3 regions of the Pseudarthrobacter sp. CC4 genome follow, and region 3 is predicted to be linked to each of the others. Evidence: riboswitches for the same ligand, from Rfam matches in the RefSeq annotation. Region 3 holds a riboswitch; each other region holds the start of a gene.

Region 1 (3,269 bases), on a different contig from region 3:
CCGCCTCCCCGAGCAGGCCGGCGTTATTGTCCGGACCGCTGCGGAAGGCGCCTCCGAGGAAGAGCTGACCCACGACATCAACCGGCTGCGGGCCCAGTGGGAAGGCATCGAAAGCCAGTCGAATTCCACCAAGATCCTTGCTCCGGAACTGCTGTACGGCGAACCGGACCTGACCATCAAGGTGGTCCGCGACGTCTTCAACGAGGACTTCTCCAAGCTGATCGTCTCCGGCGAGGAAGCCTGGGACACCATTGAGGCCTACGTCACCTACGTTGCTCCCGATCTGGTGGGGCGCCTCGAGAAGTGGACCAAGGACCAGGACATCTTCAGCGCATGGCGGATCGACGAACAGATCCACAAGGCACTGGAGCGGAAGGTCTTCCTGCCCTCCGGCGGCTCGCTGGTGATCGACCGCACCGAGGCCATGACTGTTGTGGATGTCAACACCGGCAAATTCACCGGCAGCGGCGGCAACCTTGAAGAGACGGTCACCAAGAACAACCTGGAAGCTGCGGAGGAAGTGGTACGCCAGCTCCGCCTGCGCGATATCGGCGGCATTATCGTCATCGACTTCATCGACATGGTCCTGGAATCGAACCGCGACCTCGTCCTCCGTCGGATGGTGGAGTGCCTGGGACGCGACCGCACCAAGCACCAGGTTGCCGAAGTCACGTCCCTTGGCCTGGTGCAGATGACCCGCAAGCGGATGGGCACCGGGCTGCTTGAAGTGTTTGGCGAGCAGTGCGAGGCCTGCGCCGGCCGCGGTGTGGTGACCCACGATGACCCCGTGGAGCACCGCCGGGCCAATATCGTGGCGGCCGAACACCACGTTCAGCGCTCGGACGCCCGCCCGGACGTCCGGAATGAAAGCCACCGCGCTGAGGCCCAGCGCGGGGACAGCAGCCAGCCCGGCGTCCGTCCTGACCGGAAGCGCCGCCGTGGCCGCGGCGGCCAGCAGGTGGACGCTGCTCCTGCAGCCGCCCTCCACGTGCACACGGTCCACCCCGACCCCACGGACGCCGAGCGGCACGCGAAGGCCGAAGCCACCAGGCTTGCCCTTGCCAATATTGCTGCGGCAGCACACGCCGCCCACCTGCACGACGATGAGGTAGCCGCGGCCCGGCAGGCTCCGCAGGTCCAGCCGGCGGAACCTGAGAAGCACGACGGCGACGCCTCCCGGCCTGCCGCCGTCCTCACCTTTGGCGGGGAGAAGGTTGCCCTGCCGTTCGTGGAGCACGCGGAGGAGCAGCAGCCGAAGCCGGCCCTGACGCTGGACCGGCTCGCCGAAGCCTTCGCCCACCTCGGTGAGCCTGCCCCTGCCGCGGAAGCCGCAGCCGGTCAGCCCGAACGGCGGGCGCCGGTAAAGGAGCAGCGGGAACCGGAGCAGGTCCGAGCACCGCAGCACGTCCAGGCACCGCAGGCGGAGTCGCCGCAGGTCCGGCCTGAGCCGCTGCAGGCTGCCCATGCGCTGCGCGAAAAGGACTATTCCGACCACACCCTGGAACAGTCCCGCCCGCGCCGGGCGCGCCGCAACCGCAGCGCCAGCCGCGCCCAGGGTGCGGCCAACGAGACCTCCGTCGAGCAGCACGAGAATGTCCCCGCCGCGGCGGCAGGGCATTCACACTCTGCAAAGGCGCCGGAAGCTGACCAGGCAGGTGCCCCTGCGCCAGGCAACGCCAAGCCTGCCGCGGAGCCCATCATCCTGGGTGTCGGGGTTCCCGCTTCGGAACTCTAGGCCACCGCACGCGACACGCTGGATGCCCGGCCGCCCACCACGTGTGGACGGCCGGGCATCCGGCATTTAAGGCCGCACCAGTCGCACTGCGTCACCTTCGCCCTGCGTACCGCAAAAAAGCTAGGCTGGTGAACCGACACGGGGTGCCGCGCACAGAGCCGGCTGAGATCCACACCCGTTGAACCTGTCCGGCTAGCACCGGCGAAGGGATGTCTCTTGTCTTCAACTCTCGAATTGCCCGCTGCCACCCCTCAGGGCGCCCCTGCCCCTGCAGCACAGTCCGGCCAGCGGCGGCACGTGCCCCGGGTCCTCTCGATCGCGGGCTCGGATCCGTCCGGCGGAGCCGGCGTCCAGGCGGACCTGAAAAGCATCGCGGCCCACGGCGGCTACGGAATGGCCGCCATCACTGCCCTCACCGCACAGAACACCCGCGGCGTACGCGGCGTCCACGTACCCCCTGCTGCCTTCCTCACCCGGCAACTTGACGCGCTCAGTGAGGACATCAGCATCGACGCCGTGAAAATCGGGATGCTGGGTGATGTCGCGGTGATCGAAGCTGTCCGGGCGTGGCTCGAAAAAGTCCGTCCCGGCGTCGTGGTTTTGGACCCTGTCATGGTGGCCACCAGCGGTGACCGGCTCCTGCAGGAATCCGCCGAAGCCGCACTTCGTGAGCTGCTGCCGCTGGCGCACCTCATCACGCCCAACCTGGCTGAACTTGCCATGCTGGTGGGCGGGAACGTGCAGGAGAGCTGGGAAGGCGCCCTGGAACAGGGCCGCGAGCTCTCTTCCGCCACCGGGGCGACGGTGCTTGTGAAGGGCGGACACCTGGCCGGGGACGAATGCCCCGACGCCCTTGTCAACACTGCAGGCACGCTTGGCCAGGACGTGGTGGTGGTCCCGGGCAGGCGGGTGGCAACGCTGAACAGCCACGGCACCGGTTGTTCACTGTCATCAGCCATGGCCACAGTCCAGGTGCGGCTGGGGGACTGGGAGGCAGCCCTCCGGGAGGTCAAGCCCTGGCTGTCCGGCGCGCTGGAGGCCTCGGAGTCGCTGCAGGTGGGTACGGGCAACGGACCAGTCCACCACTTCCACCACCTTCAGCCGGAGCCTGCTGAAGGCAGCTTCGCGGCGCGGCTGTGGGCTGAAGCGGAGGAGCACCTGGAAGCCATCTATTCCCTGGCGTTTATCCGGGACCTGGCCTCCGGGGACCTGGCCGAGAAACAGTTTGGCTACTACCTGGCCCAGGACGCCATCTACCTCAACGGTTATTCACGGGTGCTCGCGCGGACAAGTGCCCTGGCCCCCACCGAGGCAGAGCAACTCTTCTGGGCACGTTCCGCCGCGCAATGCCTGGAGGTCGAGTCTGAACTGCACCGCTCCTGGCTCAGTACCCGGACCGTTGAGCCGCAGCTGGGACCCGTGACCAAGTCCTACGTGGACCACCTGGTGGCGGCATCGGCGTCGGGCAGTTATGCCGTGCTGGCGGCAGCCGTCCTGCCCTGCTTCTGGCTGTACGCGGAGGTGGGCAAAACGC
Region 2 (3,269 bases), 320 kb from region 3:
GTCCCAGTAGAGTTCGATCCCGTTGCCTTCGGGGTCGGTGAAGTAGAAGGCCTCGCTGACAAGGTGGTCTGCGCTGCCGGTGAAGGAACGGGGTTCAAACTGCGCGGCCGTGGCGATGGTCGCGGCCAGGTCTGCCTGGTTCTCGAACAGCAGCGCGGTGTGGAAGAGGCCGGCCTCTCCCCGGCCCGGAAGCGTCAGGCCCGGAGCGGGAGCCAGGTGCACCAGCGGTTTCTGCAGCCGGCCGAGGTAGAGCCCGCCGTCCTGCTCCGCGACGACCTCCAGGCCGAGGGCCCGCTGGTAGTAATCGGTCATGACCTTCATGTCGCCCACCTTGAGCATCACGGTGCCCATGGCGAGGTCGGCAGGAAGGAGGTCCTGGCGGGCGGCTGCGTCGGTCATTTGAAGGCTCCTTGTATTGGAGGCCGTCCCGTCGGCGGCCTGTCACATATTAAAATTACTTGAAGCTTCAATTTATTCCAAGTGGCGGCCTCAAATAACTCAGCGGATGATGCGGCCGCCCAGCACCACGTGTTCCAGCGCCCTGATCGTTTCCGGGGTGGTCCGCGGGTCTTCGCGGCACACCACGACGTCGGCCCGCGCGCCTTCCTCCAGGTTGTCCGCTCCCAGCCACGTGCGGGCTGCCCAGCAGGCGGCATCCAGGGCCGCAGGCATGGGCAGGCCGGCCCCGTGCAGGGCGAGGATCTCATCTGCGATCCTCCCGTGGCGGACCACGCTGCCTGCGTCCGTCCCGGCAAAGATGCGTACGCCGGCGGAATGGGCCTCCGCCACCCGTTCCAGCCTGCGTTCCCACAGGGCGCGCATGTGGGCGGCGTAGCGCGGAAACTTGGCGTCTGCCTGCTCCGCTATGTCAGGAAAGGTAGCGATGTTGATGAGGGTGGGCACGATCGGCACGCCCTGCTCCACGAACCGGGGCAGGTGGCGGGGCAGCAGCCCCGTGGCGTGCTCAATGCAGTCAATGCCGGCGTCCAGCATCTGGTCCAGGGTGTCCTCGGCGAAGCAATGCGCCGTGACCCGGGCACCTTCATCATGGGCAGCCTGGACAGCGTCACGGACGACGGCGGCAGGAAAGGAGGGCGCGAGGTCGCCGGCGCTCCGGTCGATCCAGTCGCCCACCAGTTTGACCCAGCCGTCGCCGTCGCGTGCTTGCTTCCGCACGGCCTCCACGAGCCCGTCGGGTTCGACCTCCGCCGCAAAGCCGCGCAGGTAGCGGCGCGTGCGGGCCACATGCCGTCCTGCCCGGATCAGCACCGGAAAGTCCCGGCCGCCCTGCATCCAGCGGGTATCGGCAGGTGAGCCGGCGTCGCGGACCAGCAGGGTTCCGGCGTTGAGGTCAGCCAGCGCCTGTTCCCGTGCAAGGGCGGGTTCGACCGGGCCGGCGGGGCCCAGTCCGATGTGGCAGTGGGCGTCAGCGAATCCCGGCAGCACCCAGCCGTCGAGCTCCCGCGCCGGAGGGGCAGTTGGCCGGCTGAACGTGAGCTTGCCGTCCACCGACCAGAGTCCATGGCGTACCCGGTCCGGGGCGGTCAGGACGGGTCCGCGAAAGTGAATGATGTCTGCCATCGGGCTTCCTTTCGATGCCCGGTCAGGCTAGCACCCGCAAATGTGACGCCGCCCTTCCGGGGGCGTGTGGTAGCTTACATCTTGACCACACGGGTGCCCCTGCAGGGGCTGAGATCGGGCTGACGCAGCCTGCGACCGTTGAACCTGTCCGGGTAATGCCGGCGAAGGAAGTGAGTATTCCTTGAGTACACAAAATGCACAGCTGAACCCTGCCCAAGACCGTCCGGCGATGGGAGCAGCCGGCAACCAGCCAACGGTGACCCAGTCCCTGAAATCCCATTCACTGGCCTACCTTGAGGATGCCGGCACGGGGATCAGGGTCCCGGTGACGGAGATTGCGCTGGAACCTTCCCCGAACGGGACGCCGAACAGGCCGTTCCGGACCTACCGGACGGCAGGACCTGGCAGCGACCCCGTCGTCGGCCTCCCAGCCTTCCGGACGGACTGGATCGAAGCACGCGGAGACACCGAGGCGTACAGCGGCAGGGAACGGAACCTGCTCGACGACGGCCGCTCGGCTGTCCGCCGCGGCGCCGCCAGCGCCGAGTGGAAGGGAGCGCGCCCCGTGCCCCGCCGCGCCGTCGACGGCAGGACCGTGACGCAGATGCACTATGCGCGGCAGGGCGTGATCACCCCGGAGATGCGCTTTGTGGCGCTGCGCGAGAACTGCGATGTTGAACTGGTCCGCAGCGAGCTGGCCGCGGGCCGCGCCATCATCCCCAGCAACATCAACCACCCCGAGTCCGAGCCGATGATTATCGGCAAGGCCTTCCTGGTGAAAATCAACGCCAACATCGGCAACTCGGCCGTTACCAGTTCCATCGCGGAGGAGGTGGACAAACTGCAGTGGGCAACGCAGTGGGGCGCCGACACCGTCATGGACCTTTCCACCGGCGATGACATCCACACCACCCGCGAATGGATCCTCCGCAACTCCCCCGTCCCCATCGGCACCGTCCCCATCTACCAGGCCCTCGAGAAGGTCAACGGGGAAGCCAATGCCCTTACCTGGGAGATCTTCCGCGACACCGTCATTGAACAGTGCGAGCAGGGTGTGGACTACATGACCATCCACGCCGGCGTCCTGCTGCGTTACGTGCCCCTGACAGCCAACCGGGTGACAGGCATCGTGTCCCGCGGCGGTTCGATCATGGCAGGCTGGTGCCTGGCCCACCACCAGGAGAACTTCCTCTACACGCACTTCGATGAGCTGTGCGAAATCTTCGCGAAGTACGACGTCGCCTTCTCCCTGGGTGACGGGCTGCGGCCAGGGGCGACGGCGGATGCCAACGACGCTGCCCAGTTCGCCGAACTGGACACACTGGCTGAGCTGACGGCGCGCGCCTGGGAATTCGACGTGCAGGTGATGGTGGAAGGTCCGGGGCACATCCCGTTCCACCTGGTCCGCGAGAACGTAGAGCGCCAGCAGGAGCTGTGCAAGGGTGCGCCGTTCTACACACTCGGGCCCCTGGTTACCGACGTTGCACCGGGCTACGACCACATCACCTCGGCCATCGGTGCCACGGAGATCGCACGCTACGGCACTGCCATGCTCTGCTATGTCACCCCGAAGGAACACCTGGGGCTGCCCAACAAGGACGACGTCAAGACCGGGGTGATCACCTACAAGATCGCCGCACACGCGGCAGACCTTGCCAAGGGCCACCCGGGGGCGCACGAGCGCGATG
Region 3 (3,269 bases):
CGCCCAATTTCCGACCGTCGGTTGCGTGGCCGTCAGCGGCCAGTGCGCGGCCGGTGACCTCGGTGACGAGCGCGGTGATGGACGCGCCGTCGGCGACTGTATGTCCGGTTCCGTTCAGGGTGATGTTCATGCTGTCTCCTTGGGGTTGGGTAGGGTGGCCGCTGCAGCAGGCCGAACGGCGACGCCGGAAAAGCGGCCGGGATTGAAGGGGGCCCAGCGGGGGTCCTCTCTGCCTTCGAGCAGGTCCCGGCATATCGCGGCCGCTGCCGGGGTGAGGAGGACGCCGTGGCGGAAGAAACCGGTGGCAATGATGAGCCCCTCCACGCGGCTTTGCCCTGACGGGCCGTCCTCCAGGGGGACCCGCCCGAGCAGCGGGGCGTTGTCAGGTGTGCCGGGACGGGCCCGGGCCGTGCATTCCAGCAGCTCAAGTTCCGCCACCGCAGGCACCAGGACCTGGGCGTCGCGCAGCAACTGGTAGACGCCCCCTGCCGACACTGCCCCCGCGCTGGTTCCGCTGTCCTTCCCCAGTGCGTCCTCACGCTGCGTTGCCCCGATCACCACGGTGCCGTCCTGCCGGGGGACGATGTACACAGGGATCCCGCGGACCAGTCCGCGGACGGTGGAGGTCAGCAGCGGCTGGAGGTGGGCGGGGACGGCGAGGCGAAGGATGTCACCGTGGACCGGCCGCAACGGCAGGTGCAGCTTTTCCGGCAGCCCGGTCAGGGCCGCAGCGTGCAGTCCGTTGGCCACTACGGTCTCCCTGGCCGCCACCGTTCCTCCGCCCTCCAGCGTGACACCGGCGACGGCTCCGTCCCGCCAGAGCAGGCCCGCTGCCCGGTCCGGCACGGCGTAGCCCTCGGCGGCTCCGGCCACGAAGCTTCCGCCGGTTCCGCCGGCGTGCCGGGCCAGGGCACGGCGGAAGCAGGCGACCAGCAGCCTGGGGTTCACCTGGTGGTCCGCCGGTGTATTCAGCGCCGAGGCAATGGCCGGGCTCAACAGCGGCTCCCGGCGCCGGGCTTCACGGATGGTGAGGGGCTCAACCGTCAGTCCATTGGCCTGCTGCACCTCGCGCAGGTCCAGCAGCGCCTGCCGGTCCGCAGCGTCGGCACCCACGGCGAGGGTCGGCGTCGTAAGATACCCGGGATCCGAACCGGCAGCCGCGGCAAGGCCAGCGGCGAAACCCGGCCAGCGCCCGGAGGCCTCCAGCATGAGCTCCAGGAGGTCCTCCTCCTGGTAATGCAGTTCGCTCACCGGGGCAAGCATCCCCGCCGCGGCCCAGCTGGCACCGGAGCCGGGGGCGTCATCGATTACCACCGCTGAATATCCGGACCGCCTCGCCTCCCAGGCGATGCCGTGGCCGATGACTCCCCCGCCGATGACCGCAACGTCGGCCTTGAGTGCGGAGCCGGGCGCGGGCCGGTACGGGGCGTCGAGCGCATTGGGCATAAGTGTCTCCTTCCCTACGCCGGTATTAGCCGGATCAGGTCAAGCGGTCGGCTCTGACGCCCTCTCAGCCCGGCGCTTTATGACAGCTGCCGCGGCTCCCGCAGTACGAGGCCCAGTGTAGAGGAACTAGGCTGGCACCCATGAATGTGTCCCACCCTCCTGCCGCTGCATCCCCCGTCCCGGCTACCGACGCCTTTCTCAACGCCGAAGGCAGTTCCGGCGTGCAGGCCGCACGCCTCTACCTCTGCACGGACGCGCGCCGGGAGCGGGGCGATTTCGGGCAGTTCGTCGATGCCGCCTTCGCGGGCGGGGTGGACATCATCCAGCTGCGGGACAAGTCCATCGAAGCCGCCGAGGAGCTGGAGCTCCTGGCCGTACTCAAGGAATCGGCGGTGCGGCACGGCCGGCTGTGGGCGGTGAATGACAGGGCGGACATCGCCGTGCTGTCCGGAGCCCCGGTGTTCCATATCGGCCAAAAGGACCTGCCCCTCAAGGCGGCCCGGACGCTGTTGAACGGCAACGCGGCCATCGGCCTGTCCAGCCACAGCCCGGAGCAGGTGGACGCCGCCCTGGCTGCCGCCGCGGGCCCCTCGGCGCTGGACTACTTCTGCGTGGGGCCGCTGTGGGCAACACCCACCAAGCCCGGACGGGCCGCCGTCGGGCTTGACCTGGTGAGGTACGCCGCCACGGCTGTTGCCGGGGCGGACGGGCAGGAGGACACGCCCGACGGCGGTGTCCCCTGGTTCGCAATTGGCGGCATCGACCACTCCAACGTCGAAGAGGTGGTGGAAGCCGGCGCACGCCGGATCGTGGTGGTGCGGGCCATTACCGAGGCTGACAATCCCGCCGCGGCCGCCGCTTCGCTCCTCAGCGCCCTGGACGCCGCCCGCCCATAATCCCGCGCCGGAACTGCCGTGCCTCTCCGGGCCGCTTCCGTGCACTATTGACGAAATTCGGGCTACGCTGATTTTCGTGTCACACCATCGGCTGGCCCCCAATGTCCACGAGCACACCAACGCACTCGAAGCGGCGCTGGGCGCGCTCCGGAGTGAGCTTGAGCTGCCGGGCGCCTACCCTGATGATGCCGTGAAGGACGCCGAGGCCGCGGTTTCCGCATTGCAGCTGCCGTCCCATGACCTGACTTTCGTTGAATTCATTACCATCGATCCGGCATCGTCCACCGACCTGGACCAGGCGCTGTTCATCGAGCGGGACGGCAACGGCTACCACGTTCTCTATGCCATCGCCGACGTGCCGGCGTTTGTTACTCCCGGCGGCCCGCTGGACGCTGAGACGCGGCGTCGGGGACAGACTTTTTACACGCCGGACGGCCGCATACCGCTGCATCCCGAAGTCATCAGCGAGGGGGCGGGAAGCCTCCTGCCGGGACAGGACTGTTCCGCGTTCGTGTGGGACTTCCGTCTTGACGTTGACGCGGAGGTCACGGCCGTGGCCGTGCGGCGTGCCCGGATGCGCAGCCGCACCAAGCTCAGCTACAAAAGCGCCCAGGCGGAACTGGACGCCGGCAGCCCTTCCCCTGTGCTGCGCCTCCTTAAAGAGGTGGGGCTCAAGCGCGTGGAGCTGGAGCGCGCCCGGGAGGGTGCCAGCCTGAACATGCCGGACCAGGAGATTGTCCAGCTTCCCGACGGCGGCTACCGGATTGCCGCCGCCCCGCAGCTGCCCGTGGAGGACTGGAACGCACAGATATCGCTGATGACCGGCATGGCAGCCGCACAGCTCATGCTGGCCGGGAAAGTGGGCATCCTGCGCACCATGCCGGCCCCGGACGAGCGTTCCCTGAACCATTTCCGGCTGCAGACAGA

What was found. A riboswitch is a leader RNA that binds a small molecule or an ion and turns the genes downstream of it on or off. The one in region 3 is predicted to bind thiamine pyrophosphate.
Region 1: it holds a riboswitch for thiamine pyrophosphate, as region 3 does, so the genes downstream of both, thiD (bifunctional hydroxymethylpyrimidine kinase/phosphomethylpyrimidine kinase) here and thiO (glycine oxidase ThiO) in region 3, are expected to answer to the same signal.
Region 2: it holds a riboswitch for thiamine pyrophosphate, as region 3 does, so the genes downstream of both, thiC (phosphomethylpyrimidine synthase ThiC) here and thiO (glycine oxidase ThiO) in region 3, are expected to answer to the same signal.

What each region holds. Positions count from the first base shown of each region.
Region 1 is NZ_JARCCZ010000020.1:64,303-67,571, forward strand. It holds gene PV768_RS14690 (Rne/Rng family ribonuclease) at 1-1,735, shown strand, start outside; TPP riboswitch at 1,865-1,962, shown strand; gene thiD (bifunctional hydroxymethylpyrimidine kinase/phosphomethylpyrimidine kinase) at 1,952-3,269, shown strand, end outside.
Region 2 is NZ_JARCCZ010000003.1:323,706-326,974, reverse strand. It holds gene PV768_RS04265 (VOC family protein) at 1-399, opposite strand, end outside; gene PV768_RS04260 (amidohydrolase family protein) at 499-1,581, opposite strand; TPP riboswitch at 1,661-1,768, shown strand; gene thiC (phosphomethylpyrimidine synthase ThiC) at 1,763-3,269, shown strand, end outside.
Region 3 is NZ_JARCCZ010000003.1:3,663-6,931, reverse strand. It holds gene thiS (sulfur carrier protein ThiS) at 1-130, opposite strand, end outside; gene thiO (glycine oxidase ThiO) at 127-1,446, opposite strand; TPP riboswitch at 1,441-1,558, opposite strand; gene thiE (thiamine phosphate synthase) at 1,587-2,342, shown strand; gene PV768_RS02835 (RNB domain-containing ribonuclease) at 2,419-3,269, shown strand, end outside.